DNA from 2 places in the Streptomyces sp. NPDC014889 genome. Region 1 is predicted to be linked to the other one. Evidence: riboswitches for the same ligand, from Rfam matches in the RefSeq annotation. Region 1 holds a riboswitch; the other holds the start of a gene.
The links. Region 1 has a riboswitch for S-adenosylmethionine ahead of ACF09J_RS01365 (aminotransferase class V-fold PLP-dependent enzyme). Riboswitches for the same ligand answer to the same signal wherever they lie in the genome.
Positions count from the first base shown of each region.

Region 2: it holds a riboswitch for S-adenosylmethionine, as region 1 does, so the genes downstream of both, thrC (threonine synthase) here and ACF09J_RS01365 (aminotransferase class V-fold PLP-dependent enzyme) in region 1, are expected to answer to the same signal.

Region 1 is NZ_JBIBWH010000001.1:290,761-305,496, reverse strand. Features, by position in the region: gene ACF09J_RS01390 (NlpC/P60 family protein) at 1-202, opposite strand, end outside; gene ACF09J_RS01385 (NYN domain-containing protein) at 441-1,790, opposite strand; gene ACF09J_RS01380 (hypothetical protein) at 1,865-2,104, opposite strand; gene ACF09J_RS01375 (rhomboid family intramembrane serine protease) at 2,259-3,011, shown strand; gene ACF09J_RS01370 (Lrp/AsnC family transcriptional regulator) at 3,008-3,289, shown strand; gene ACF09J_RS01365 (aminotransferase class V-fold PLP-dependent enzyme) at 3,350-4,723, opposite strand; SAM riboswitch class IV at 4,888-5,004, opposite strand; gene trpD (anthranilate phosphoribosyltransferase) at 5,090-6,154, opposite strand; gene ACF09J_RS01355 (cytochrome bc complex cytochrome b subunit) at 6,301-7,962, opposite strand; gene ACF09J_RS01350 (Rieske 2Fe-2S domain-containing protein) at 7,959-9,026, opposite strand; gene ACF09J_RS01345 (c-type cytochrome) at 9,023-9,832, opposite strand; gene ACF09J_RS01340 (heme-copper oxidase subunit III) at 9,896-10,507, opposite strand; gene ACF09J_RS01335 (hypothetical protein) at 10,720-11,121, shown strand; gene ACF09J_RS01330 (Ig-like domain-containing protein) at 11,220-12,476, opposite strand; gene ACF09J_RS01325 (cytochrome c oxidase subunit 4) at 12,616-13,014, opposite strand; gene ctaD (cytochrome c oxidase subunit I) at 13,011-14,736, opposite strand, start outside.
Region 2 is NZ_JBIBWH010000006.1:415,400-430,135, reverse strand. Features, by position in the region: gene ACF09J_RS14830 (trehalose-6-phosphate synthase) at 1-1,061, opposite strand, end outside; gene ACF09J_RS14825 (glucosyl-3-phosphoglycerate synthase) at 1,145-2,116, opposite strand; SAM riboswitch class I at 2,275-2,444, shown strand; gene thrC (threonine synthase) at 2,463-3,746, shown strand; gene ACF09J_RS14815 (MoaD/ThiS family protein) at 3,743-4,018, shown strand; gene ACF09J_RS14810 (cold-shock protein) at 4,450-4,653, shown strand; gene groL (chaperonin GroEL) at 5,007-6,629, shown strand; gene ACF09J_RS14800 (NADH:flavin oxidoreductase) at 6,829-7,971, shown strand; gene ACF09J_RS14795 (MFS transporter) at 8,141-9,616, shown strand; gene ACF09J_RS14790 (hypothetical protein) at 9,633-10,226, opposite strand; gene murQ (N-acetylmuramic acid 6-phosphate etherase) at 10,297-11,232, opposite strand; gene ACF09J_RS14780 (MurR/RpiR family transcriptional regulator) at 11,321-12,265, opposite strand; gene ACF09J_RS14775 (hypothetical protein) at 12,339-13,106, opposite strand; gene ACF09J_RS14770 (ABC transporter ATP-binding protein) at 13,103-14,083, opposite strand; gene ACF09J_RS14765 (PLD nuclease N-terminal domain-containing protein) at 14,080-14,298, opposite strand; gene ACF09J_RS14760 (DUF3887 domain-containing protein) at 14,336-14,736, opposite strand, start outside.

The DNA.
Region 1 (14,736 bases):
TGGCCCCGTTGTACTTCTCGGTGGCCTGCTCCGCTTGCTGGTAGAGCTCGTCGACCTTGGACTTGACCTCGTCCTTGCTCGGCTTAGCGCTCGGGGCTGCGTTGGCGGCCTGGGCACTGATCGCTACGGCCGCTGCCGCTGCGGTGGTGAGCACAGTCACACGCGCACGGCTGGGTTGCTTGGGTCGACGGTGGGACGCCACGAAAGCGAGCTCCTTCTTCTGAGTGATCACCCGCTCGGAGGTTCGAGCCTGACCCTAGTGACCTCATCGTGATGAATTCAAATCCTGGGGCGGAAAATCCCGCCACTCGCTGCATTCTTTGCCCATAACTCACCAGCAGTGAGGACCACTTGACCCTGTGTCGCGTGACGCTTCCGACCAATTCGGGAATGCGGCCCGTATGTTGCGCTAAAGGCTTTTCGCGACCCTAAGTCCGTTTTCAGCCGCGGGAGAGCCGCTTCAGGAGCACCACCGAGGCCACCGGCCGCGCCCCCGCCTTCGCGACCCCGTCGGCGACCTCGCGGTCGGTCGAGGCGACGATCACCGGCCGGCCGGGCGGCTCGGCCCGCACCAGCTGACGGATCAGCTCGTCCGCCGTGACCCCCGGCTTGGAGAACAGCACCCGCACCCCGCGCGGCGGCGCGAGCAGCACCGGCGCGACCAGCTCGGCCCCGTCGAAGACACAGGTGACCTCGGCGCCGGTCTGCGCGGCGAGCTGCGAGAGCTGCCCCAGCAGCCTGAGCCGCTGCTTCTCCAGCGGCATCTGCGGATAACCGGTCTTGGTGACGTTGTAGCCGTCGACGACCAGATGCGCCTGCGGCAGCGCGAGCAACTGGTCGAGAATCGCCGGGTCGTGCTCGGACAGCGCGCGGGCGGCGATGTCCTTGGGGGTCATCCGGCCCGGCTCCACCGCGTCCACGGTCTCCGCCGGCCGCACCGACACCGGCGGCAGCGCCAGCTCCCGGCGCAGCCCCTGGGCCGCGTCGAGGACGGTGTCCAGCAACAGCCGTACCCGCATGTCCTCCACGCTGCGCCCCTCGCGGGCCGCCCGGCGGGCGGTCTCCAGCGCCGCCTCCGCCTCCCCCAGACGCGCCTTGAGCCGTCTGGCCTCGCTCTCGGCGGCCGACACCTGCGCCTGCCCCTCGGCCCGCGCGGCCTCCAGCTCGCCCCGTGCCTTGCGCAGCGCGGCCTCACCGCGCTTGACGTCGCTGTGCGCGGCCCGCAGCCTGCGGTGCAGCGACTCGGACTCCTTCCGGGCGGCGTCCAGCTCGGCCCGCAGCCGCTCGGTGTCGGCCCGGTTCTGCTCGCGGGCCGCCGCCAGCTCGGCGCGCAGCCGCTCCAGTTCGGCCCGGCTCTCCTCGTCGGCGCGCTCGGCGTCGGCCCGCTGGGCCTCCTCGCCCGCGGCGGCGACCAGCTTCACCCAGCCCGGCGGGCGCAGCACGTACGCCGCGGCCGCCACGTCGAGCGGGTCCGCGGCCGGGGGTGGCGAGCCGGAGTCGAGGGCGGCCGACAGCTCCGGCTGGGCCTCCTTGAACTTCTCGCCGACGCGCTGGCGGAACAGCGGATCGGTCTCCAGGGCGGCCGCCATGGCGTTGCCCGCGAACTTCGCCCGGCGGCTGGGAGTGAACCGGGCGTACTGCCGCAGCTGCGCGGGCAGCTCCCCGAACGTCAGTGCCCCGAACGAGTCGGAGACGATCTGGACGACCCGGCGGCGCACTCCGTCGGGCAGGGGACGGTCGAGCACCTCGGCGGCGCCGTCGCCCGGCCCCCCGCCTTGTGTCTCCGCCATCCGTCACCCCAATGCCTCAATGCCTCTGTTCCCCGCGGCCCCCTGCGGGGGTCGCCCGTACGGGCCCGTTCCGCTCAGGAACCGGCGCCCGGCCTGTCCACGAGTTCCACCTGGTCCACGGCGTTGCACCAACGGCAACGCACTGACTCGATCGTCTCACTGACCACCTCGCGCTCCTCCACCTGCGGCTCTCCCGCCAGGTCGAGGTGCACGTACTCGACGACCTTCGACGAGCGGGTCACGTCGAAACGGGTGAGGTTGCCGCACAGGGTGCAGCGCCACCGCGTCGTGGCGGTCGGCAGAGGAACCGTCATCGTGACTGTTCGCTTCCTTCTGTGTCCGTGACGCGCCAGATTCCCTGGGCGTGTGGCACGTAACCCTACGGCCTGGCGGGGACTCGGCGCCGGTCCGTCCATGGCGGCGAGGCGGTCTGTGCGGTTGCGTCCCGGTACGCCATGCTCTGTGCACATGATCGGCAACAGGTACACGGTGGCCGCCCGGACGATCAGGGCGGCCAGGGCGGTACGGAGCATGCAGGCGCCGGTGACGTGCGCCCTGATCGTCCTGTGCTGTCTGATCTTCGTGACCGGCCCGGCCTCGGGTCTCAATCCCTCCTACGGCACCGGGGACGCGCTGCTGCTCGCCCAGCGGGCCTACTTCCGGCGGTGGGGCGTGGTCCCCGCCGACCTGTTCACGGGCTCACCGCGGGCCGCCCTCACCCCCGCGACGGCCCTGTTCGTGCACGGAAGCTGGGTGCACCTGCTCGGCAACATGCTGTTCCTGCACGTCTTCGGGGCGATGACCGAGGAGCGCATGGGCCGCGTCCGGTTCACGCTGTTCTACGTCGGCTGCGGCTATCTGGCCCTGGTGGGCTACGCGGCCGCCAACGCCAACTCCGTGCAGAGCCTGGTGGGGGCCTCCGGCGCGATCTCGGCGGTCCTCGGCGCGTTTCTCCTGCTGTTCCCCCGTGCCCGGGTGACCAGCCTCTTCCCGTTCCTGTTCTTCATGCCGCTGCGCTTTCCCGCGTGGGTGGTCCTGCCCTTCTGGGCGGCCCTGCAGTGGCTGGCCGCGGGGCGCGCCGCCGAGGGACCGCAGGTCGCCTACCTGGCCCACGTGGTGGGCTTCGCCCTGGGCTTCGCCTGCACGTGGGCCTGGTCCGGCCGGAAGACTAGAGTGAAGCCCGCCCCTGCTCCGGCCCCCGAGGGAGAGAACCAGCCGTGATCACCGCGATCGTCCTCATCAAGACCAGCGTGGACCGGATCCCCGAGATCGCCGAGCAGATCGCCTCACTGGACTCGGTCAGCGAGGTGTTCTCCGTCACCGGCACGTACGACCTGATCGCCATGGTCCGGGTGCGGCAGCACGAGGACCTCGCGGAGGTCATCCCGGGGCGGATCAGCAAGATCCCGGGCGTCGAGGGGACGGACACGCACGTGGCCTTCCGCACGTACTCGCAGCACGACCTGGAGGCGGCCTTCGCCATCGGTCTGGACTCCTGACCTGCACCGACGCCCGAGCGCCCCGGGCTCCTCACCGCCCGGGGCTCCTGAACGGGCGGATCACACCGCCGGGACGCAGCGGCCGTCCTCCGTGCGGTACGTCCACTTCGCCCCGTCGCGGACCAGCCCCCGCACCGCCGCCACGAAGCGGTCCACGTGCTCGTCGGGCGTGCCCGCGCCGAAGCTCACCCGGATGGCGTTGAGGGACTTCTCGCCCGGGGCGGCCTCGGGCGCCCCGCACTCGCCCTGGCTCTGCGGGTCGCCGCCCAGCAGGGTGCGGACCAGGGGGTGGGCGCAGAAGAGGCCGTCGCGGACGCCGATGCCGTACTCGGCGGAGAGGGCGGCGGCGAAGTGGGAGCTGTTCCAGCCCGCCACGACGAAGGACAGTACGCCGACCCGCGGGGCGTCGTCGCCGAACAGGGACAGCACCCTGACCTCGGGCACCTCGGCGAGCCCCGCCCGCACCTTGCGGATCAGGTGCTGCTCGCGCGCGACGAGGTCGTCGAAGCCGGCCTCGGTCAGCGCGGTGCAGGCCGAGGCGACGGCGTAGGCGCCGATGACGTTCGGGGAGCCGGCCTCGTGGCGGGCGGCCGACTCGTGCCAGCGCACGTCCACGGACCCGTCGGCGCGCCGCGCCACCGTGCGGCTCGCGCCGCCGCCCGCGAGGTAGGGCTCGGCCTCGCGCAGCCAGTCGGCGCGGCCGGCCAGGACGCCGGAGCCGAAGGGGGCGTACAGCTTGTGGCCGGAGAAGGCGACCCAGTCGACGTTGAGGTCGCGCACCGACACCGGGTGGTGCGGGGCGAGTTGGGCGGCGTCCAGGACGATCCGGGCGCCGTGCGCGTGGGCGGCGGCGGCCAGTTCCCGTACCGGCCACAGCTCGCCGGTGACGTTGGAGGCGCCGGTGACGCACACCAGGGCAGGGCCGTGGGGGGCGCGCTCGGCGAGGGCCCGCTCCAGGGTCGCCACGGCGCGCTCCGGGGTGCGCGGCGCGTCGAGGTACGTCACCCGCGCGTCCCGCCACGGCAGCAGCGAGGCGTGGTGCTCGGTCTCGAAGACGAAGACCTGACAGTCACCGGGCAGCGCGCGGGCGAGCAGGTTGAGGGAGTCCGTGGTGGACCGGGTGAACACCACCTGGTCCTCCGCACGGCAGTCCAGGAACCGGGCGACCGTCTCGCGGGCGTTCTCGAACAGGTCGGTGGAGAGCTGGGAGAGGTAGCCGGCGCCGCGGTGGACGCTGCCGTAGTACGGCGCGTACGCGGCGACGTCGTCCCAGACCCGCTGGAGGGCGGGCGCGCTGGCCGCGTAGTCGAGCGCCGCGTAGGTGACCTCCCCGCCGGTGACGAGCGGAACGGTGACGTCCCGGCCCAGCACGGGCAGCGGCTCCGGGATGTCACGGCAGGCGGACTGGTCGGCGGCAACGGTGGAAACGGACATGGGTGAACTCCCGTGAAAGCAGGCGGCATCGCCACGCGAGCGGGCACGGCTCGAGCGTGGAGAGGGGTGAAAAGGGGGATGCGGAGGCGGGGCTCTACGCCCTAGCGCATTCGCTTGCTCACGGAAGGCTCCCTCGAACGACCAGGACCCCTGGTGACGCGAGGGGTCCGCGCTTGCCGTAGACCTCGCTGCCTACGGCCTGGTCTTCACCCGGGGCACCCCGCCACGGACGGAGGGTTGCCGGACAGCCGGCCGGGGCCACATGGCTGTCACTCATGACCTGGTTCAGCATCCTGCCACACGGTCTTCCGCGCGCAAGGCGCAGTCCGGATCGTGGACTGCGCCCTGCGGGGAAGGACGAGGGTCTCAGGCGTTGCTGACGGCCACCCAGCGCTCCAGCACGCGCTTGGCGGACCCTGAGTCGATGGACTCCGCCGCACGGTCCATACCGGCCCGGATCTGCTCGGCGAGGCTGCCCGGGCCCGGCCGCAGGGCCACCAGCGCCGCCGCGGAGTTCAGCAGGACGGCGTCCCGTACGGGCCCCTTCTCGCCGTCCAGCAGGCGCCGGGCCACCTCCGCGTTGTACGAGGCGTCCGCGCCTCGCAGCGCCTCCACTGGCACCAGCTCGATGCCGACGTCCCGCGGGTCGAAGGTCTCCTCGGTGACCTTGCCGTCCCGGACGGCCCACACCCGTGAAGTGGACGTGGTGGTCAGCTCGTCGAGGCCGTCGTCGCCCCGGAAGACCAGGGAGGAATTGCCGCGCTCGGCGAAGACGCCCGCCACGATGGGCGCCTCGTGCGCGACGGCCACACCGACCGCCTGCGCCTTCACCTTCGCCGGGTTGGTCAGCGGACCGAGGAGGTTGAACACGGTCCGGATCCCCAACTGCCCGCGCGCGGCGCCCACATGGCGCAGCGCCGGATGGAACTTCACCGCAAAGCAGAAAGTGATCCCGGCCTCCTCGGCGACCTGCACCACCCGCTGCGGGGTCAGGTCGAGGTTGACGCCCAGCTTCTCCAGCACGTCGGACGCCCCGGAGGCGGACGACGCGGCCCGGTTGCCGTGCTTGACGACCTTCGCGCCCGTGCCGGCGACGACGATCGACGACATGGTGGAGATGTTCACCGTCTTCGCGCCGTCGCCGCCCGTACCGACGATGTCTACGGTGGCGCCCGGCACCTCGATCACATTCGCGTGCTCGTACATCGTGCGCACGAGCCCGGTGATCTCCTCGACGGTCGCGCCCTTGGCCCGCAGCGCCACCGCGAACCCGGCGATCTGCGCGTCCGTCGCCTCACCGCCCATGATCCGGTCCATGGCCCAGGCGGTGTCGTCCGCGCTCTGGTCGCGGCCCTCCAGCAGACCGTTCAGCACCCGGGGCCAGGAACGGCCCGCCGCGGTGTCGCCTCCAGCGGGGGTCACAGCGTTCATATGCCGCTCCTGGGTCGGTGTCCCGTATGCGGGACGCGTGTCTCGAACAGGTCCACCCTATCCAGCCCCGGACACCGCGAAGGGCCCCGTCCGGAGATCGGACGGGGCCCTTCGACCGTGGCGTGGCGACGCGCAGCGGTCAGTGATCAGTGGTGGCCGTGGCCGCTCGTGATCTCCCTGTATTCCTCGACAGTCGGCTTCGGGATCTGGTTGTCCTCGCCGTAGTACGCGTTGCTGAGCTTGGCGCGGAGCTTCTGCGAGCCCTTGATCTTGCGCTCGACACCGTTCTCGTCGACCGTCGGGCCGATCTCGGCCGGCTCGTACTGGTCGTGCGCCGTGAGCGTGAAGAGCTGCTCCTGGCTGAGCGGCTCGTGGATCTCGATGAACTCACCGTGCGGCAGGCGCTTGATGATGCCGGTCTCGCGGCCGTGCAGCACCTTCTCCTTGTCGCGGCGCTGGAGGCCGAGGCAGATCCGCTTGGTGGCGACGAACGCGATGACCGGTCCGACGAAGAAGCCGATCCGGACGAACCAGGTGACCGCGTTGATCGACAGGTGGAAGTGCGTGGCCCACAGGTCGTTGCCGCCGCCGACCAGCGTGATCATGTACATCGTGATCCAGGCGACACCGAACGCGGTACGCGTGGGGGCGTTGCGCGGGCGGTCCAGGATGTGGTGCTCGCGCTTGTCGCCGGTGATCCAGGACTCGATGAACGGGTAGACCGCCAGCGCCGCCAGGACCAGGCCGAAGAGGACCAGCGGGATGAACACGCCCAGGACGAGCGTGTGGCCCCAGAAGTTGACCTCCCAGCCCGGCATGAAGCGGACCAGACCCTCGGCGAAGCCCATGTACCAGTCGGGCTGGGCGCCGGTGGACACCTGGTCCGGACGGTACGGGCCGATCACCCAGATCGCGTTGATCTCCACGATCGCCGCGATGATCGCGAGGACGCCGAAGACCAGGAAGAAGAAGCCGCCGGCCTTGGCCATGTACACCGGCAGCAGCGGCATGCCGACGACGTTCTTGTTGCTCTTGCCGGGACCCGCGAACTGCGTGTGCTTGTGGTAGAAGACCAGGATCAGGTGGGCGACCACCAGGCCCAGCATGATGCCGGGCAGCAGCAGGATGTGGATCGAGTAGAACCGCGCCACGAAGTCGTGGCCGGGGAACTCGCCGCCGAAGAGGAAGTACGAGATGTACGTGCCGACGATCGGCATGGACAGGATCGCACCCTCGGTGAAGCGGACACCGGTGCCGGAGAGCAGGTCGTCCGGGAGCGAGTAACCGGTGAAACCGGTGAACATGCCCAGGGCGAACAGCAGGAAGCCGAACAGCCAGTTGATCTCCCGCGGCTTGCGGAACGCGCCGGTGAAGAACACGCGCATCATGTGCACGAACATGCCGGCCAGGAAGATCAACGCGGCCCAGTGGTGGATCTGCCGGATGAGCAGACCACCGCGCACCTCGAAGGAGATGTGCATGGTCGAGTTGAACGCCTCGGACACCAGCTGACCCTGCAGCGGGACGTACGAGCCGTTGTACACCACCTCGTTCATCGAGGGGTGGAAGAACAGCGTCAGGTACACACCCGTGAGGATGATGATGATGAAGCTGTACAGGCAGACTTCACCCAACATGAACGACCAGTGGTCGGGGAAGATCTTGCGCATGTTGGCCTTGGCCAGGGAGTAGATCCCGAGCCGGCCGTCAGCCCAGTCGGCGAGCCTCTCGCCGGCCGGTGCCTGCCCGCGAGAGCGGCCCGCCCCGTCAGCGGCAGACGGATTCGTGTTGGCTGCTGATGTACTCATCCGCGCTCCCAGAATGCAGGACCGACGGGCTCCTCGAAGTCGCCGAGCGCCTGGAGGTAACCCTCGCTGTCCACGCCGATGCGCAGCTGCGGCAGAGCGTGGCCGGCGGGGCCGAAGATCACTCGGGCACCGTCGGAGAGGTCGAAGGTGGACTGGTGGCACGGGCACAGGGCGTGGTGCGTCTGCTGCTCGTACAGGGAGATCGGGCAACCCACGTGGGTGCAGATCTTCGAGAAGGCGACGATGCCCTCGTGGCCCCAGTCGAGTTCGCGCTTGTCCTTGATGTCGGCCGGCTCGAGCCGGATGATCATCAGGGCGGCCTTGGCGATCTCGTTGGCGAAGTCCTCGTCCGTGTCCTTCAGACCGTCCGGCATCGCGAAGGTGAGCGAGCCGACCGAGACGTCCTCGGGACGCAGCGGAAGGTTGGTGTTCATGTTGACGAGGCGCTTGCCCTTGGCCCACAGCGTGTGGCGCAGGCTCGTCCCGGGCAGCGGGCCCAGGTCGCGCAGCAGCATGACACCGGACAGCGGCACCAGCGTGAGCGCGCCGAGCATCGTGTTGCGGATCAGCTTGCGACGGCCGATCACCGACTCCTTGGCGCCCTGCTTGAAGTCCGCGTGGACCTTCGCACGGACCTCGGGGGATGCCTCGATCGGGTGACGCTCGTCGGCGACCTCGACGTCGGACATCAGGGTGCGGGCCCAGTGGACCGCGCCCGCGCCGATCGCGAACAGCGCCACACCCAGCGTCAGGCCGAGCGCGAAGTTCAGCGCGTTGATGTGCCCGAGCGGGAAGACGAAGATCGACTGGTCGTGCGGGATCGTCACGTACGAGGCGATGAAGCCGAGAGTGGCCAGCATCGACACCGTGAACAGCAGGGCGACGGTGCGCTCGGACCGCTTGGCGGCCCGCTCGTCGATGTCCTGGATCCGGGGCTCGTGGGGCGGCAGTCCCGGGTCGGCGAACGGAGCCCGCTCGTCCGCCACGGAGACCGCGCCGCGCCCGTGCTCGGGGGCTGCCTGCGCTGCGGGCAGGTTCTCTTCAGGAATGTCTTGGCTACTCATGACTTCTTGGCCTTTGCGGTCCGAGCGGCGACCCAGACGGCGACCGCGACAAGGGCACCCAGTCCGAAGATCCAGGCGAACAGACCCTCGGTGACCGGTCCGAGGCCACCCAGGTCCATACCACCCGGGGTCGTGGTCTCGTCACCGTTGACCGCGTCGAGGTACGCGATGATGTCCTTCTTGTTCTTCTCCGTCAGCAGCGTGTCGGGGAAGGAAGGCATGTTCTGCGGGCCGGTCTGCATGGCCTCGTAGATGTGCTTGTTGCTCACACCCGTGAGGTTCGGGGCGAACTTGCCGTGCGTCAGCGCACCGCCCTTGCCGGTGAAGTTGTGGCACTGGGCGCAGTTGGTGCGGAACAGCTCACCGCCCTTGGCGGCGTCCGCGCCCTCGGGGCTGTACTGGTTCGCCGTCGGCACGTTGGGACCGGCGCCCAGGGACGCGATGTACGCGGCGAGCTGGTCGATCTCGGCCTGGTTGTAGATGACCTTCTTGCGCGGGATCTGCGCGCCCGGCTGCTGGGCCGGCATACGGCCGGTGCCCACCTGGAAGTCGACCGCCGCCGCGCCCACGCCCACGAGGCTGGGACCGTCGGTGGTGCCCTGCCCACCGGTGCCGTGGCAGCTGGCGCAGCCGACCAGATAGAGCTTCCTGCCCTCCTCGATGGTGAGGGACTGGGCGGTGTCCTCGGCCTTCGCCTTGCTCGCGGGTGCGAACGCGGTGTACAGCCCCCCAGTGGCCGCCAGCGCGAAGAGTAGGACGACGACCGCCGCCAGCGGATGGCGTCGTCGTGCGGAGAGCTTTTTCACGGATTACCCCGGTGTCAGGATCTTCTGCGTCGATGCTTTGCGGACTTGGATCGGTTCGTTCGGCTACTTGATCAGGTAGATCGTGGCGAAGAGTCCGATCCAGACGACATCGACGAAGTGCCAGTAGTAGGACACGACGATGGCCGCGGTCGCCTGCTCGTGGGTGAACCTCCGGGCCGCGTAGGTGCGGCCGAGGACCAGCAGGAAGGCGATGAGACCGCCCGTCACGTGCAGCCCGTGGAAGCCGGTGGTCAGGTAGAACACCGAGCCGTACGGGTCGGAGGAGAGCGAGATGCCGTCCTTCTTCACCAGCTCCGTGTACTCGAAGATCTGACCGCCGATGAAGATCGCACCCATGATGAAGGTGACGATGAACCAGCCCCGGAGCTTCTTCACGTCACCGCGCTCGGCGGCGAAGACGCCGAGCTGGCAGGTGAGCGAGGAGAGCACCAGGATCGTGGTGTTCACCGACGAGAAGGGGACGTTGAGAGCGCCCGCCATCTCCTTCCAGTGCGCCGGACCCGTCACCGATCGCAGGGTGAAGTACATCGCGAAGAGGGCCGCGAAGAACATCAGCTCGGAACTCAGCCAGATGATGGTTCCGACGCTGGTGAGGTTCGGTCGATTGACCGACGGGTGCGCGTGCCCGGTTTCTACTGTCGTTGCTGTCGCCACGCCGACATTATGTCGGTCGCTTATCCCGCCCTCACCCCGGGGGGTGCCGTTCGGAGTGTCCCGGGGGTGTGCCCTGCCCGTACGGCCCGTCGAAGGGCTGTTCCAACCGCTGTCTACCAGGAGTTGAAGGGGGTAGCATCCGCGCCATCGGTACCCGGAAGTTCCCGACAGTTCCCGACGGGGTTTTCCCCGACCAACGACGCGGAGGAACAATGCAGGCGACCGCCACGGTGCTGGTCTACAGCGACGACGCCAACACCCGGGAGCAGGTGCGGCTGGCCTGCGGCCGGCGGCCGGCTCCGGACGCCCCCGTGGTGGAGTTCCTGGAGTGCGCCACGCCCGCCGCGGTCCTCAAGGAGCTGGACAGGGGCGGCATCGACGTCTGTGTCCTGGACGGCGAGGCCGTGCCCATGGGCGGCATGGGGATGTGCCGGCAGATCAAGGACGAGGTCTTCAACTGCCCTCCGGTGCTGCTGCTCATCGGGCGGCCGCAGGACGCGTGGCTGGCCACGTGGAGCCGGGCGGACGCTGCGGTCACTCTTCCGGTGGAGCCGGTGGAGTTCGCGGCCGCCCTGGCGTCCCTGCTGCGCAAGAAGGCGCTGAGCGGCGTCTGAGGCCCTGGGCGGGGCCAGGCTGACGACGGCCCGTGTCCTGTCCGGCCGCGGGCCGTCGTGCGCCACCCAGGGGGTGTCAGACACCCCCTGGCCTCGTCTCACACGCTCTGCGGGCTCAGCCGGGCCTTGTTCTGCGCCCCTGCGCCGTCCCCGTCGGAGGCGATGGCGCTGCCCTGGAGCCACTTCTGCCAGGGCATGTTCCAGTCGCCGAAGCCGTTGTCGAACAGCTCCATGTCGTCGCCGGCCGAGTTGACCACCTGGACCAGGTCGCCCTCGTGGACGGTCTTGAAGAACCAGGAGGCGTTGGGGGTGCTCATGCCGGTGCAGCCGTGGCTGACGTTGGCCTCGCCCTGCGAGCCGACGGACCACGGGGCGGCGTGGACGTACTCGCCGCTCCAGGTGACCCGGGTGGCGTAGTACACGGGCAGGTCGTACGAGTCCTTGGAGCCCGCGGCGATGCCGACGGTGGAGCTCTTCATCTGGACGTAGTACTGCTTGGCCAGGACGACCTTGATCCCGTTGCGCGTCTCGAAGCCGGGCTTGCCGGTGGTGACGGGGATCTCCTTGATCTTCTCGTCGTTCCGGTAGACCGTCATCAGGTGCTTGGCGGCGTCCGTGAGCGCCACGATCCGGTCACCGGTGGTGATCTTCAGCGGCTTGGCCGCGCCGCCCCGCAACCGGTCGCTGATCTTGATGTTCTCCAGGTTGCTGTGCGCCTCGACGGTGGCGTTGGCGGGCCAGTAGTCCTGCGGGCGGTAGTGGAGCTCCTTGTCGCTGACCCAGTACCAGGAACCCTGCACGGACGGTTTGGAGTCGACCCTGAGAGCGCGCTCCACGACGGCCCGCTGGGCCTTGTCCTTGATGGGCTGGTCGAGTTCGGCCGTGATGGGCTGCCCGACGCCGTAGGTGCCCGCCTCAGGGCCGAACGTGACGTTCAGGCGCTGCTGCCCCGGGGGCTTGTCCGTGTCGAACGTGAGGACCTTGCGGCCGGGCTTTCCGGCCTCGTCCTCGGTGCTCACGCGGACCGTGTAGTGGGCGCCCGCGGCGAGTGGTGAGGTGCTGTGCCAGCGGCTGCCGTCGGCGGCCAGTTCGCCGGAGACGTGGCGCCCCGTGGCGTCCATGGCCGTGACGTCCGTGATCCGCCCGTCCGCGCCCTGAGCGGTGACTTCCAGGGGCTTGTCCGGGTCTGCTTTCTTCCCGGCGTCCTTGGGGCCGCTGAAGGAGATCTGGTCCGCCGCGTCGTACGGGTAGGCGGCCAGCGGGTTGCCGTCCGACCCGCAGGCGGTGGCACTCGCGCCGAGGGCGGCGACCAGCAGGGCGGCTCCCGCTCCACGGGAAATCACAGTGGTGGTCATGGCCCTCACGCTAGGGAGCTTCGTCACCTCCGGCGCGGTGGATCACCCGTCCGAGGGAATCTGTAGGCCAAAAGAGGGAGTCCGGACTCTCCAGGTGGAGAGTCCGGACTCCCTGGTGTTCAGCGGTGTCCCGTGGGGGTCACTGGGTGCGGTTCTCGCCGCGGTAGTACTCGAAGACCCAGCCCCACAGCGAGATCAAGATGATCGGCGCGGCGAAGTAGACGAGCCACCAGCCGACCGCGATGCCGAGGAAGGCGAGCGCGCCACCGATGCCGAGGCCGAGCGGCTGCCAGCTGTGCGGGCTGAAGAAGCCCAGCTCGCCGGCGTCGTCCGCGACATCGGCCTCCTTGTTGTCCTGGGCGCCCACGTCGACCCGCCGGGCCGTGAAGCCCAGGTAGAAGCCGATCATGATGGACAGACCGAAGGCCATGAAGAGCGCCGTCGCGCCGACCGCTTCCTTCGACCACACGCCGTAGACGATGGCGGTGATGAGCAGGAAGACGCTCAGCCACATGAACATCTTGCCCTGGATCTTCACTTGCCGGCCTCCTTGCCGCCAGCGAGGGCCTTCTCACCATGGCCGGCGTTCTCGAGCTGGTCGAGTGCGGCGATCTCGGGGTGGTGCAGGTCGAACGCCGGGGATTCGCTGCGGATCCGCGGCAGGGTGAGGAAGTTGTGCCGCGGCGGCGGGCAGGAGGTGGCCCACTCCAGGGAGCGGCCGTAGCCCCACGGGTCGTCGACGCCGACCGGCTTGCCGTACTTGGCCGTCTTCCAGACGTTGTAGAAGAACGGCAGGACCGACAGGCCGAGCACGAACGAGAAGATCGTCGACACCGTGTTCAGCGCGGTGAAGCCGTCGGCCGCCAGGTAGTCGGCGTACCGGCGCGGCATGCCCTCGACGCCCAGCCAGTGCTGGATCAGGAAGGTGCCGTGGAAGCCGATGAACAGCAGCCAGAAGGTGATCTTGCCGAGCCGCTCGTCGAGCATCTTGCCGGTGAACTTCGGCCACCAGAAGTGGAATCCGGCGAACATCGCGAACACCACGGTGCCGAAGACGACGTAGTGGAAGTGCGCCACCACGAAGTACGAGTCCGAGATGTGGAAGTCCAGCGGCGGCGCGGCCAGGATCACACCGGTCAGACCACCGAAGACGAAGGTGATCAGGAAGCCGGTCGCCCACAGCATCGGTGTCTCGAAGGAGAGACTTCCCTTCCACATGGTGCCGACCCAGTTGAAGAACTTCACACCGGTCGGGACCGCGATCAGGAAGGTCATGAAGGAGAAGAACGGCAGCAGCACGCCACCCGTGACATACATGTGGTGCGCCCACACCGTCACCGACAGACCGGCGATGGCGATCGTCGCGCCGATCAGGCCCATGTAACCGAACATCGGCTTGCGGGCGAAGACCGGGATGATCTCACTGACGATGCCGAAGAACGGCAGCGCGATGATGTACACCTCTGGATGCCCGAAGAACCAGAACAGGTGCTGCCACAGCAACGCGCCGCCGTTGGCCGCGTCGAAGACGTGGGCACCGAACTTGCGGTCCACCTCGAGGGCGAACAGGGCCGCCGCCAGGACCGGGAAGGCCAGCAGGACCAGCACCGCGGTCAGCAGCACGTTCCAGGTGAAGATCGGCATGCGGAACATGGTCATGCCCGGCGCGCGCATGCAGATGATCGTGGTGATGAAGTTGACCGAGCCGAGGATGGTGCCGAAGCCGGAGAAGGCCAGACCCATGATCCACAGGTCACCGCCCAGGCCCGGCGAGTGCACCGCGTCCGACAGCGGGGCGTACGCGAACCAGCCGAAGTCGGCCGCGCCCTGCGGGGTGAGGAAACCGCCCACCGCGATCAGCGAGCCGAACAGGTAGAGCCAGTAGGCGAACATGTTCAGCCGCGGGAAGGCCACGTCCGGGGCGCCGATCTGCAGCGGCATGATCCAGTTCGTGAAGCCCGCGAACAGCGGCGTCGCGAACATCAGCAGCATGATCGTGCCGTGCATCGTGAACGCCTGGTTGAACTGCTCGTTCGACATGATCTGCAGGCCCGGGCGGGCCAGCTCGGCGCGCATGAGGAGCGCCATCACGCCGCCGATGCAGAAGAACGCGAACGACGTCGCCAGGTACAGCGTTCCGATCGTCTTGTGGTCGGTGGTCGTCAGCCACTTCACCGCGAGATTGCCCGGTTGCCTGCGCCGGACCGGCAGCTCGCTCTCGTAAGAGTCCTCAGCTGCCGCGGCACCCTGAGGTTCGTTG
Region 2 (14,736 bases), on a different contig from region 1:
CCGGGCGTCCCGTACCGCGCGTTGATCTCCTCGGCCACCCGCCGCACCTCCTGCGTGTACTCCCGGTACACCGCGAGGTCCTGCCGCGAGGGGTAGGCGAACGCCACGTGCACCACCCGCTCGCGCCACTCCGGGCGCTCCTCCAGCAGCTCCCGGTACGCGTGCAGCCCCCGCACGATGTTCTTGGACAGCTCGGTCCGGTCCACCCGTACGATCGTCCGGCGCGGGCCACCGTCCGGACCGGCGCCGATCTCCTCGCGCAGCGCCGCCATCCGCTCCTTGACGTCGGCCCGGTGCGACCGCTCCCGCAGGAACTCCGCGTCCGCGCCCAGCCCGTGCACCCCGATCCGGGTGCCCCCGAGCCCGCCGACGAGCGCGTCGCAGCACCCGGCGAACGCGTCGGCCCACCGCCGGGTGAGGAAGCCAAGCCGGTCCGCGCCCAGCATCCCGCGCAGCACCTGCTCGGCGATGTCGTCGGGGAGGATCCGGAAGTAGTCCGCGGGCGCCCAGGGCGTGTGCGAGAAGTGGCCGATGCGCACATCGGGCCGGAAGTCGCGCAGCATCCCCGGCACGAGCGTCAGGTGGTAGTCCTGCACCACCACGGCCGCCCCCTCGGCCGCCTCCTCCGCCAGCGCCTCGGCGAAGGCCAGGTTGTAGGCCTCGTAGGACTTCCACCGGCGCCGGAACTCGGCGTCGAAGACCGGCTCGAGCGGGGTCTGGTACAGCATGTGGTGGACGAACCACAGCACCGAGTTGGCGATGCCGTTGTAGGCGTCGGAGAACACCCGCGCGTCGATGTCGAGCATCCGCACCTGCTGCCCGCCGGCCGCCTCCGACGGCAGCCGGCGCCCGCCCTCGAAGCGGCCCGCCGCCTGCCGGTCGGCGTCGCTCAGCGCGGCGCACACCCACACCGCGCCCGCCTCCGGGCCGATCGCGGAGAGCCCGGACACCAGCCCTCCGCCTCCGCGCCGGGAGTGGAGCGAGCCGTCCTCGCGCACCTGATACGAAACCGGGCCGCGATTGGACGCGACCAGCACCTCGGCACCGTGCGTAGAAGCCATAAGGCTCAACCTAGCCCGGCCCCGAAACGCTCAAACGTACGGTTCCGCTTCGTAGCCGCCGGAAAGCGGGCGAGGCCGGTGTTTCACGCCACCTGCCGGGCCGCGTACTCCGCGACCTCGGCCATCGGCGGACGCTCCTCGGTGTCCACGGGGTGCGTCCGCGGCTCGAAGCCGCTCTCGCCGCGCTCGAACTGGGTGAGCCGGGGGCGCACGAGATGGCCGCGGGCCAGGCGGAGCTGGGCGGTGCGGTAGATCGCGGCGGCCATCCGGCCGAGCGCCTGCCCGTCCTGGTGCCGGTGCCTGCGTACCCCGACGTCGACCTGCGCGAGCGCGTCCAGGCCCACCAGGTGCAGCGCGTCGACCAGCATGCCCAGTTCGACGCCGTAGCCGACCGGGAAGGGAAGCTGTTCGAGGAGTGAGCGGCGGGCCGCGTACTCGCCGCCGAGCGGCTGCACGAAGCCGGCCAGCTGCGGCCAGTGCATGTTGAGCAGCGGGCGCGCCATCAGCTCGGTGACCCGCCCGCCCTGCCCGGCGGCGGCCGGGTCGGAGGCGGCCGAGCCGGGCACGGTGAAGGGGCGGTCGTACATCGCCTTGACCAGGTCGATGTCGCGTTCGGTGAGCAGCGGGCCCACGATGCCGGTGACGAAGTCGGAGGAGAACTCCCGCAGATCGGCGTCCACGAAGCAGACGACGTCCCCGCGGGTGACGAGCAGGGAGCGCCACAGCACCTCGCCCTTGCCCGGCACCGCCGGCAGGCGCGGCAGGATCTCGTCGCGGCGCACCACCCGGGCGCCCGCGGCGGCGGCCACCTCGAAGGTGCGGTCGGTGGAGCCGGAGTCGACGACGACGATCTCGTCGACGAGCGGCGCCCGCTCCACGAGGTCGCGGCGGATCACCGTGACGATGTCGCCGACCGTCGCCTCCTCGTTCAGCGCGGGCAGCACCACGGAGACGGACTGACCGGTGCGCTGCTTGGCCGCCAGGATCTGGTGGAGCGGCCGGTCGGCCACGGACCAGGAGCGGGTGGCCAGCCAGCGCTCGACTTCTTCCAGCACGGTCAGCGGCTCCTCACTGTCGTCCCGCGACTGTCGTCTCGCGGTGTCGTCTCGCGGTTCGGACGACTGTCTCGGCCGTCCTGGCCTTCCGTTACAGTCTTGAACAACGCGGACGACCATCCCATGCCGGGGGTCACCTCCGCGCCACAACCGAATACAGCTCATCCAGAGGGGCAGAGGGACACGGCCCGATGAAGCCCCGGCAACCCTCCAGCCGGTTCTCGTATCGACTGCTGTGCGCGCACAGCCGATCGTCTTCGCGAGGCTCCCGGCTAGGGAAGGTGCCAAATCCGTCTCACGGCGAGATGCGTCGTGAGGAAGATGAGGAGAAAGGGCCTCGCCTCACATGGCTGTGCAGACCGTTGCAAGCAGCACCGATTCCACCGTGAACCTCGGCCCCGCCGCGGCGCTGAGCTGTCGCGAGTGCGGTCACCGCGTCCCCCTCGGCCCGGTCTTCGCCTGCGAGGAGTGTTTCGGCCCGCTGGAGATCGCCTACGACTTCTCGGCCTACGACACCGAGGAGCTGCGCAAGCGGATCGAAGCGGGCCCCGCGAACATCTGGCGCTACGCCCCGCTGCTGCCCGTCCCCGCGGACGTCGCCGGCAAGCCGAACCTGAACCCGGGCTGGACCAAGCTCGTCCAGGCCGACCGCCTCGCCCGTGAACTGGGCGTGACCGGCGGCCTCTACGTGAAGGACGACTCCGGCAACCCGACGCACTCCTTCAAGGACCGCGTCGTCGCCCAGGCGCTGGAGGCGGCCCGCGCCTTCGGCTTCACCACGCTCTCCTGCTCCTCGACCGGCAACCTGGCCGGCGCCGTCGGCGCCGCGGCCGCCCGCGCCGGACTGCGCTCCTGCGTGTTCATCCCGCACGACCTGGAGCAGGGCAAGGTCGTGATGGCCGCGATCTACGGCGGCGAACTCGTCGGCATCGAGGGCAACTACGACGACGTGAACCGCTTCTGCTCCGAGCTGATCGGCGATCCGGCCGGCGAGGGCTGGGGCTTCGTCAACGTCAACCTGCGGCCGTACTACGCCGAGGGCTCCAAGACCCTGGCGTACGAGATCTGCGAGCAGCTCGGCTGGCGGCTGCCGGACCAGATCGTCGTCCCGATCGCCTCGGGCTCCCAGCTCACCAAGGTCGACAAGGGCCTGCGGGAGCTGATCGAGCTGGGACTGGTCGAGGACAGGCCGTACAAGGTCTTCGGCGCCCAGGCCGAGGGCTGCTCGCCGGTGTCCACCGCCTTCAAGGCGGGCCACGACGTCGTGCGGCCGCAGAAGCCGGACACCATCGCCAAGTCCCTGGCCATCGGCAACCCGGCCGACGGCCCGTACGTCCTGGACATCGCGCGCCGCACCGGCGGCGCGGTGGAGGACGTGACCGACGAGCAGGTCGTCGACGCGATCAAGCTGCTGGCGCGGACCGAGGGCATCTTCGCCGAGACCGCGGGCGGTGTGACGGTCGGCGTGACGAAGAAGCTGGTCGAGAACGGCGTCCTCGACCCGACCAAGACCACCGTCGTCCTCAACACCGGCGACGGGCTGAAGACGCTGGACGCGGTGGCCGGCACCGGCCTGACCGCGACGATCCGTCCGACCCTGGACTCCTTCCGAGAGGCTGGCCTGGCATGAGCGTGAACGTCCGCATCCCCACCATCCTGCGCACCTACACCGGCGGGCGGGCCGAGGTGAGCGCCGAGGGCGCGACCCTGTCCGAGGTCATCTCGGACCTGGAGAAGAACCACACGGGCATCGCCGCCCGGGTCCTGGACGACCAGGGCAAGCTGCGCCGCTTCGTCAACGTGTACGTCAACGACGACGACGTCCGGTTCGAGCAGGGCCTCCAGACGGCCACCCCGGACGGCGCGGGCGTCTCGATCATCCCGGCGGTCGCCGGCGGCTGACCATTACCTTCGGTAATTCCGGTCACGCAGAGTTCACCCGAGTTGCCCCTTCCGCGAGAGAAGCGGAGGGGGCAATTCTGTGTGATTGAACGGGGTAGAGTTGGGGAACGCGCCCCCGGACTCGGATTCCGGGGCCATGGATTTCTGCCGCGGGCCCGGCAAGAAGTAGCCAAAGTCTGCGGACCTTTTGCGGCATTTGCCTTGCTTATGGGGCCCGAAATGCCCTGAATTCGCGTGAACTCTTCCTATATTCCGGACCGCGTACGTCCAGATTTCTCGTCCGATTGACCTGTTGCAGACGGCAGTTGGACAGATACATTCAGCCGCGGTCGACGCGTTCCGGCGCACGCCCCCGATCCACGGGGGGTGAGGTCTGACCCGGGTCCGCGAAGTGTGGATCTGTGCAAGGGCCAGTAATAGGGGAGTTAGGCATGGCTCAGGGCACCGTCAAGTGGTTCAACGCGGAGAAGGGGTACGGCTTCATCGCGGTCGACGGTGGTGCGGACGTCTTCGTCCACTACAGCGCGATCCAGATGGACGGCTACCGCACGCTGGAAGAGGGCCAGCGGGTCGAGTTCGAGATCTCGCAGGGCCAGAAGGGTCCGCAGGCCGACATGGTCCGCGTCACGGCCTGAATCGCGCGACCACCGCAAGCGACGTTCTTCTTCGGAAGGGCCCGCACCTCCGCTGCCGGGGTGCGGGCCCTTCGCTGTGCCCGCGCCCCCTTCCCCCCTCCGTCCGCCGGCCCGCACATCCGCCTCCGCGCCCGCCCGACTGCCCGCCGACCCCCCGAAGGCGCTTGCACTCGGAGGGGTCGAGTGCTAATCATTGGCGTTAGCACTCTGAAGGTGAGAGTGACAACGAAGGACCGGGTCGGTGAGGCCGCGGGCCAGGTGGGGCAAGGAACCACCGTGGACCGGAGGCCGTCCGTCGCGGGCGCGGGCGCGGTCCGAAGGAATCACCCCCAGTCCTGGAGGGACCACTTCACATGGCCAAGATCATCGCGTTCGACGAGGAGGCGCGGCGAGGCCTCGAGCGCGGCATGAACCAGCTCGCGGACGCCGTCAAGGTGACCCTCGGCCCCAAGGGCCGCAACGTCGTCCTCGAGAAGAAGTGGGGCGCCCCCACGATCACCAACGACGGTGTCTCCATCGCCAAGGAGATCGAGCTCGAGGACCCGTACGAGAAGATCGGCGCCGAGCTGGTCAAGGAAGTCGCCAAGAAGACGGACGACGTCGCCGGTGACGGTACGACCACCGCGACCGTGCTCGCCCAGGCCCTGGTCAAGGAAGGCCTGCGCAACGTCGCCGCCGGCGCCAACCCGATGGCCCTGAAGCGCGGTATCGAGCGTGCCGTCGAGGCCGTCTCCGCCGCCCTGCTCGACCAGGCCAAGGAGGTCGAGACCAAGGAGCAGATCGCCTCCACCGCCTCCATCTCCGCCGCCGACACCCAGATCGGCGAGCTCATCGCCGAGGCCATGGACAAGGTCGGCAAGGAAGGCGTCATCACCGTCGAGGAGTCGCAGACCTTCGGTCTCGAGCTCGAGCTCACCGAGGGCATGCGCTTCGACAAGGGCTACATCTCCGCCTACTTCGCGACCGACATGGAGCGCATGGAGGCGTCGCTCGAGGACCCGTACATCCTCATCGCCAACTCCAAGATCTCCTCGGTCAAGGACCTGCTCCCGCTCCTGGAGAAGGTCATGCAGTCGGGCAAGCCGCTGCTGATCATCGCCGAGGACGTCGAGGGCGAGGCCCTGTCGACCCTGGTCGTCAACAAGATCCGCGGCACCTTCAAGTCCGTCGCCGTCAAGGCCCCGGGCTTCGGCGACCGCCGCAAGGCCATGCTCGGCGACATCGCCATCCTCACGGGCGGCGAGGTCATCTCCGAGGAGGTCGGCCTCAAGCTGGAGAACGCGACCCTGGACCTCCTGGGCCGCGCCCGCAAGGTCGTCATCACCAAGGACGAGACCACCATCGTCGACGGCGCCGGCTCCACCGACCAGGTCGCGGGCCGCGTGAACCAGATCCGCGCCGAGATCGAGAACAGCGACTCCGACTACGACCGCGAGAAGCTCCAGGAGCGCCTGGCGAAGCTCGCCGGCGGTGTCGCGGTCATCAAGGCCGGTGCCGCCACCGAGGTGGAGCTCAAGGAGCGTAAGCACCGCATCGAGGACGCCGTGCGCAACGCCAAGGCGGCCGTCGAGGAGGGCATCGTCGCCGGTGGTGGCGTGGCCCTGCTCCAGACCACCAGCGTCTTCGAGAAGCTGGAACTCGAGGGTGACGAGGCGACCGGCGCGCAGGCCGTGAAGCTCGCCCTGGAGGCCCCGCTCAAGCAGATCGCCGTCAACGCCGGCCTCGAGGGCGGCGTCGTGGTGGAGAAGGTCCGCAACCTCACCCCGGGCCACGGCCTGAACGCCGCGACCGGTGAGTACGTCGACCTGGTCGCCGAGGGCATCATCGACCCGGCGAAGGTGACCCGTTCCGCGCTGCAGAACGCCGCCTCCATCGCCGCGCTGTTCCTCACCACCGAGGCCGTCATCGCCGACAAGCCGGAGAAGGCCGCCGCGCCGGCCGGCGGCGGCATGCCGGGCGGTGACATGGACTTCTGATCCCCTCGAGGATCGGATCCGTCCGTCACGTACCGAGGGCGGCACTCCCTGGAGACAGGGGGTGCCGCCCTCGGGCGTGTTCCGGGTCACAGCGGTGGACCGGTGGAATGCCGTGGCCGGTGGGGCAGTTGACGCCGGTGCGCGGTCGACGCGCGTGCGTGTCGGCCGCTACCGACCACGATTTCGAGGAGCCCCCCACGTGACCGTCACCGCCTCCGAATCCGCTCCCGGGTCCGCCTCCCGCGCGGCCGAGATCCTCTCCCGCCCCGTCACGCTGAACGGCCTCACCGTCCCCAACCGGATCGTGATGGCGCCGATGACCCGGATGTTCTCGCCGGACGGTGTCCCCGGCGAGGACGTGCTGTCGTACTACGCCCGCCGCGCCGCCGCGGGCGTCGGTCTGATCGTCACCGAGGGCACCTACGTGGGGCACGACTCGGCCGGGCAGAGTGACCGCGTGCCGCGCTTCCACGGCGAGGAGCAGCTCGCGGGCTGGGCGAAGGTGGCCGAGGCCGTGCACGCGGCGGGCGGCACGATCGTGCCGCAGCTCTGGCACATCGGCATGGTGCGCAAGCCGGGCAAGCCGCCGTTCCCCGAGGCGCCCGCGGTCGGCCCCTCCGGGCTGCGCATCGGCGAGTCCGAGGTCACCGGCAGGGCGATGACGCGGACGGACCTGGACGACGTCATCGGCGCGTTCGCCGAGGCGGCCGCCGCCGCGGAGCGCATCGGCTTCGACGGCGTGGAACTGCACGGCGCCCACGGCTATCTGCTCGACCAGTTCCTCTGGGCGGGCACCAACCGCCGTACCGACGCCTACGGCGGCGACTTGGTGGCCCGTACGAAGTTCGCGGCCGAGATCGTGGCGGCGGTGCGCGCGTCCGTCTCGCCCGGCTTCCCGGTCCTCTTCCGGTACTCCCAGTGGAAGCAGGGCGCCTACGACGCCCGCCTGGCGGAGACGCCCGAGGAGCTGGAGGCGATCCTGTCGCCGCTCGCGGCGGCCGGAGTGGACGTCTTCCACGCCTCCACGCGCCGCTACTGGATGCCGGAGTTCGAGGGCTCGGACCTCAACCTCGCGGGCTGGACCAAGAAGCTGACGGGGACGCAGGCCATCACGGTCGGCTCGGTGGGTCTGAACGGCGACTTCGACAGGGCGCTCCAGGGCGAGGGCGCGGAGCTCGGCAGCCTCGACAACCTGCTGGACCGGCTGGAGCGCGACGAGTTCGACCTGGTGGCCGTGGGCCGCGCGCTGCTCCATGACCCCGAGTGGGCGGCGAAGGTCCTCGGCGGCCGCTTCGACGAGCTGAAGCCGTACGACGCGGCGGCCCTGAAGACGCTGAGCTGAACCGAGCCGGGTTCCGGGGCGGCGGCTGCCTGAGGCGGACGCCGCCCCTGCGCTTGGTGTCCGGCGGCCCCTGGCCCCTCCCGGCGGATTTTCGCTTGCTTAAGTCAATCAAGTCCAATTAAAGTTGCCTGAGTCAAGTACACCCGCTCTCCGACGGAGACCTTCCTTCATGTCCGACGCACTCGCCCGGCCCGCCACGGCAGGGCAATCCGCGCCCCGGCCCAACGCCGTCGTGGCCGTACTCGCCTTCGCGGGCATCGTGGTCTCGCTGATGCAGACCCTGGTGATCCCGATCATTCCCGAGCTGCCCCAGCTCCTGCACGCCTCGGCGTCGGACACCGTCTGGGCCGTCACCGCCACGCTGCTCGCCGCGGCCGTGGCCACCCCGGTCATGGGCCGCCTCGGCGACATGTACGGCAAGCGCCGCATGCTCCTGCTGAGCGTGGCCATGCTGGTGGCCGGCTCGGTCACGGCCGCGCTGAGCGACTCCCTGACGCCGCTGATCGTCGGCCGTGCCCTGCAGGGCCTCGCCTCCGGTGTCATCCCGCTCGGCATCAGCATCATGCGCGACGAACTGCCCGCCGAGCGGCTCGGTTCGGCGACCGCGATGATCAGCGCCTCGCTCGGTGTCGGCGGCGCCCTCGGACTGCCCACCGCCGCCCTGATCGCCGAGAACCTCAACTGGCACATGCTGTTCTGGGTCTCGGCCGGCCTGGGCGTCGTCGCGGCGGTGCTGGTGCTGGTCCTCGTGCCCGAGTCGGCGGTGCGCACCGGCGGCCGCTTCGACCTTCCCGGCGCGATCGGTATGGCGGTGGGCCTGGTCTGCCTGCTGCTGGCGATCTCCAAGGGCGCCGACTGGGGCTGGGGCAGCGGTACGACCCTGGGCCTGTTCGCGGCGGCGGTCGTGGTCCTGGTCGCCTGGGGCCTGTTCGAACTGCGCGTCGAGGCGCCCCTGGTGGACCTGCGCACCACGGCCCGCCGCCAGGTGCTGGTGACCAACCTCGCCTCGGTGGCCATCGGCTTCGCGATGTTCTCGATGTCCCTGGTCATCCCGCAACTGCTGCAACTGCCCGAGCAGACCGGCTACGGCCTCGGCAGGTCGCTGCTGGCCTCCGGCCTGGTCATGGCTCCCTCCGGCCTGGTGATGATGGCCGTCGCCCCGGTGTCGGCGATCGTCTCGCGGTCCAGGGGCCCCAAGGTGACGCTGATGATCGGCGCGCTGATCGTGGCCGCCGGCTACGGCCTCAACATCGCCCTGATGAGCGAGGTCTGGCACTTCGTCCTGACGTCCTGCGTGATCGGCGCCGGCATCGGCTTCACCTACGGCTCGATGCCCGCGCTCATCATGAGCGCCGTCCCCGCGTCCGAGACGGGCGCGGCGAACAGCCTCAACACCCTGATGCGCTCGATCGGCACATCGGTCGCCAGCGCGGTGGCGGGCGTGGTCCTGGCCCATATGACCACCGCGTTCGGCCCGTACCAGCTTCCCTCCGAGAACGGCTTCCGCACGGTCCTCGCCGTCGGCGGCGGCGCCGCCCTGCTCGGCTTCCTGGTCGCGTCCTTCATCCCGCGCCCGCGCACCGCGGCGCCGGGGGAGCCGACGGGGGCCGGCCGGCCCGCGCCCGCCGGGGCGAAGGTGCCGTAGGTCCCGGCCCCGCTCCCTACGGGTTGCCCGGGTTGCTCATGGGTTCGATGTCGACCCGCACGGGATGGCCCCAGACCCGCACCACCTCGTAGTCGGTGAACTCGTGCACGAGCCGGTAGGCGGGCGCGGCGCGCGGGGCCCTGCGCTGGGCGGCGATGAACAGCTCCGCCTCGCGCCGGTCCCGGCGCGGGGTGCCGCACAACTGCCACTCCCGCCCGTTCCACAGCTCCGGCAGCCACCGCTGCTGGGGCTGCGGGCGGTCCTCGCGGACGCCGTAGCGGGACGGGGTGGAGGCGGCGGGTTCGGCGGCGCGGCGCGCGTACGAGGCGTACGCCCCGTCGACCTCGGAGCGGCGGGCGGCCCGGCGCCGGGTTTCGCACAGCAGACACAGGTCGGGCGCGCTCTCGTCGACGGGCCCGTTCGGATGCTCGGGGCAGCGGGTGGCGGGTGCGGCCGTCGTGACGGTCTCGTCCAGCAGGTCGAGAGCGCGCCGGAGATCCGCCTTCATCTCGTGGAGCCTGGCGTCGGGCGTATCCGCGGAGAGCGCCTCGCCGTGCTCGCCGAGCAGACGCAGGGCCCGGCCGAGGGCGGTGAGCTGGGCGTGGTTCATGGTGTCCTCCAGCGTAGGACGCCCCGGCCGGTGGCGGAGCCCCCGGTCAGTCCGTCCGCCTTCGCCCGGCTCAGTCGCGGGCCCGCTCCAGCGCCGCGCGCAGGTGGCCGTCGGACTCCTCCAGGAGGCGGGTCGCCGTGGAGCCGTCGAGGTCGGCGAGGAGGGCGAGGACGGCGGTCTTCACCTCGCCGTCCGCTGCTGCCAGCGCCCGTTCGATCTCGTCGTCCGGCGCGCCCGTGGCCAGGGCGACGATGCGGCGGGAGCGGGCGCGGAGCTTGTCGTTGGAGGCCCGTACGTCGACCATCAGGTTTCCGTAGGTCTTGCCCAGCCGGATCATCGTGATCGTCGAGAGCATGTTGAGGACCAGTTTCTGCGCCGTCCCGGCCTTCAGACGGGTTGAGCCGGTCAGCAGCTCGGGGCCGACGACGACCTCGATGCCGTGCTCGGCGGCGGCCGCCAGCGCGCTGTCCGCGTTGCAGGACAGGCCGACGGTCAGGGCGCCCAGGGCGCGGGCGTGCTCCACCGCGCCGATGGCGTAGGGGGTGCGGCCGGAGGCGGAGACGCCCACCACCGTGTCGTCCGGTGCGAGACCGAGGGCGTCGAGCGCCTCGGCCGCCAGCTCCTTGGAGTCCTCCGCGCCCTCGACCGAGGTCACCATGGCCTGCGGGCCGCCCGCGATCACCCCGACGACCTGGGAGGGGCGGGTGTTGAAGGTCGGCGGGCACTCCGAGGCGTCCAGGACGCCCAGCCGCCCGGCCGTGCCCGCGCCGGCGTAGACCAGCCGGCCGCCACGCGCCATCCGCTCCGCCACCGCGTCGATCGCGGCGGCGATCTGCGGCAGCCGCTCGGCCACGGCGGCGGGCACGGTGGTGTCCTCGGCGTTCATCAGCCGGGCGATCTCCAGCGTCGGCAGCCGGTCGATCTCCGCCAGCTCGGGGCGGAACGCCTCGGTCGTCAGCGACTCCAGCTCGGAGCGCAGCTCGCGGTAGTGGGGCGTGGAGGTCATGGGAAGGGCGGCTCTCCTCGTGCGATGCGGTACGGCTGACCGTACGGATCCGGGCTTGTTCGGTTCTCGGCCACGAGCGCCACGAGAGCTAGGAACGGTGCGTTCCGCCCCGCGGGCTGTGCCGGTGGGCGAGCGCCTCGTAGGACGCGGCGAGCGCGGGCGCCGCCGTCTCGTACGTCCGCTGGGCCACCCCGACGAACAGGCAGTCCACCACGAGCAGTTGGCTGGTCCGGGAGGACATCGCCGCCGGGCGCAGCTCGCTCTCGCGGGCCGTGGAGGTGGTCAGGACGTGGTCGGCGTACTGCGTCACGGGCGCGGTGGGCCGGCCGGTGATGGCGACGGTGGTCGCGCCGCGCTCGAAGGCCACCCGCAGCGGTTCGATCACGTCCCCGGTCGAGCCCGAGTGGGTGATGGCGATCGCCACGTCCCCCGCGCGCAGTTGCACCGCGTTGGTGACGGCGAGGTGCGGGTCGCTGTGCGCGTGCGCCACCAGCCCTATGCGCAGCAGCTTCTGGGTGAGGTCCTGGGCGACCAGTCCGGAGGCACCGATGCCGTAGACGTCGGTGCGGCGGGCGGCGGCCAGCGCGGTGACGGCCGCGCCGAGCTGGATGGTGTCGAGCCCGGCGGCGGTGTCGGCCAGCGTCTGCTGCTCGTCGTAGGCGAGCTTGGCGACGACGTCGGCGATGGGGTCGTCCACCGCGATGTCGGTCGTGATGGCGGGCGCGCGGCCCGACTGCTGCTGGGCGGCCAGGCCCGCGAGGGCCAGGCGCAGGTCCCGGTAACCCGGATAGCCCAGCAGGCGGGCGGTGCGTACGACCGTCGCCTCGCTGGTGCCGGTGAGTTCGGCGAGGCCGGTGACCGTGAGGGCCGCGCAGCCGGCCGGGTCGCCGGCGACGGCCTCGGCGACCCGCTGCATGGAGCGGGTCATCGAGGGCGCGAGCGTACGTACCTTGGCCGCGAGGGCGGCGGGTGCGGGGGGCGTGAGGCCCGGGGCGCCCACGCCTGCGAAAATTTCCTTCACGTCCTGGGTCACACAGTGAAAGGTATTTTCCGTACGGTCGCGTGGTCAAGGCCGCGCGCAGAGGCCCCGAGGACCGCGGCGGAGTTCAGCGCACCTCCTTGCGCGCGCCCCGCCGGATCGCGGTCGCCACGCAGCCGGCCGCCAGCACCACGGCGACCGCCAGGGCCCGTTGCGCGTCGTCGGTCGCCGTGTGCCGCAGGAACGCGTCCGGCGCCTGCGTCAGCTCGGTCGGGAGCCAGCGCGACACGTGCGGCACCGCCCCGAGCAGCGGGAGCGTGAACAGCACGAGCAGCGCGTACCCGACGGTGCCGAGCGTGCTGCGCGCCAGTGTCGCGGCCAGCGCCGTGACCGCCACGGCGAACACCAGGTACACCGAACCGGCGAGCGCGGTCCTTCCCATGGCCGCCGTACCGGGACTGCCCAGCAGGACGGCCGTCTCGTACCAGGCGGCGAGCAGCCCGGCCAGGTAGCCGCCCACGGCCCCGGCGGCGCTGACCGCGAACCTCGGCACCAGCAGATCGCCGAAGCGGCGGGCGCGCGTGCGGTAGAAGACCGCCAGCGCGGGCCTGGCGTCGAGCGAGCACGCGTACGCCGCCACGACGACGGTCACGATGAGGCCGATCCCGAGCGCGTTGCCCACGTACTGGACCACGCCGTCCGCCGGGACCGGGGGCGGAAAGACGATCTTCACCCGCTGACCCGAGCTCCCGGCGTGGTTCAGCAGTTCCCCGGAGTACCGGGCGAGCAGCGGCCCGGCGAACCCGAAGAGCACGAAGACGCCCAGCAGTGCGATCAGTCTCTTGGTGCGCAGCAGCCGGAGCCACTCGACCCGCCACAGCGAAAGCTCGTTCACGCCGCATCCGTCCGTACGTCTTGTCCGTGGTGTCCGTGCCGTCCGCCGGTCAGGGCCAGGAACGCGGCCTCCAGGTCGGCGTCGACCGGGTGCAGGCTGATCAGAGCGGCGTCCGCCTCGGCGATCGCCTTCGGCAGCAGGCGCTCACCGACCGCCGTGCTCGCCGCTTCGACGCGTACGGACCCGTCGGGGCCGACCGCCACCGAGGTGACCCAGTCCTGCCGCCGCAGCAGTCCGGCCAGCCGCTGCTCGCCGCCCCCGCGCAGCCGCACCTCCCAGGCCGGCTGGAGGAACCGGTCGATCAGGTCGCGTACCGGCCCCTGGAACAGGAGCCGCCCCCGGTCGAGGACGCCCACCGTGTCGGCGACCCGCTGGACGTCCGCCAGGACATGGCTGGAGAAGATCACGGTGCGGGTCCGGCCGAGCCCGGCGACCAGGGAGAGCACCTCTGCCCGCCCGGACGGGTCGAGCGCGCTGGACGGCTCGTCGAGGATCAGCAGCTCGGGGTCGAGCGCCAACGCCACCGCGAGGCCCAGCCGTTGCTTCATCCCGCGGGAGAAGCCGCCCGTGCGGCGGTCGGCCGCCTCGGTCAGGCCGACCTCCGCGAGGACGGCCGCGACCGGGTCGGGGGCGTCCGTGCCCCGGTCGTGCTTCGTACCGCCACGGCGGCGGCGCCTGTCGCGTGCGGCCAGACCGCGGGACTGGCGCACCACCTCCGCCGCGGTGAGCCACGGTTCGAACTCGGGGGTGTCGGGGCAGACCCCGATCCGTCCCGCGTCGATCGACAACCGGACCTCGCCCGCGTCGGAGCGGCGCAGACCGGCCACGATGGACAGCAGCGTGGTCTTGCCCGCGCCGTTCGGGCCCACCAGACCGTAGACACCGCCGCGCGGCACCTCCAGGTCCACGCCGTGCAGCCCCGCGCCGTTCCCGTAGTCGCGCACCAGGCCCGTGGTGACCACGGCCGGCCCGTTCACCGGTTCTCGCTCCGCCCCGCCACCAGGTAGGCGATCGGACCCAGGGGGTTCACGAACAGGCATATCAGCACCCAGGCCCAGCGGGGCAGGTGACGGGTGTTCCGGTGCCGTGCGACGTCGACGAGGCAGTGGACGAGCAGAGCGAGCTCGGCGACCAGCAGAGGCGCGATCGCGGCCCAGGGGACCGCTGAGAAGTTGAGGCTGGAGGCAATCACGGGACGGACTCTCTGTGGGGGTTTCGGATCGGGTGGATCACGGCGTCTCGGGCGGGAGGACGAAGAATCCGGCGACCTTCTCGTCCGTGTCGAACGCGACCCGGGCCTTCATCTCACCGGCCTCGTAGCGCAGCGGGATGTCCACCACGGTGTGATCGCCGACGCGCCGGACGAACGGCTCGCCCTCGCCGAAGCCCTCGAACGCGCCGACGAGGCCGGCGACACTGGCCAGGGCGTCGCCCCGCACCTCGTCGGTGAAGGCCGCCAGCACCTCGGCGTTGAAGGACGGCCTGGCGTCGTCCATGCGGCCTTCGAGGACGGCCGTGACGATCTCGAGGGCGCGCCCCGCGGCGTCGGTCATGCGCACGGTCTTGTCCATGGGTTCTCCCGTTCGGGGGTCGATGGGCTTGCCGAACCGCTGGAAGGCGGCCTGGCGGG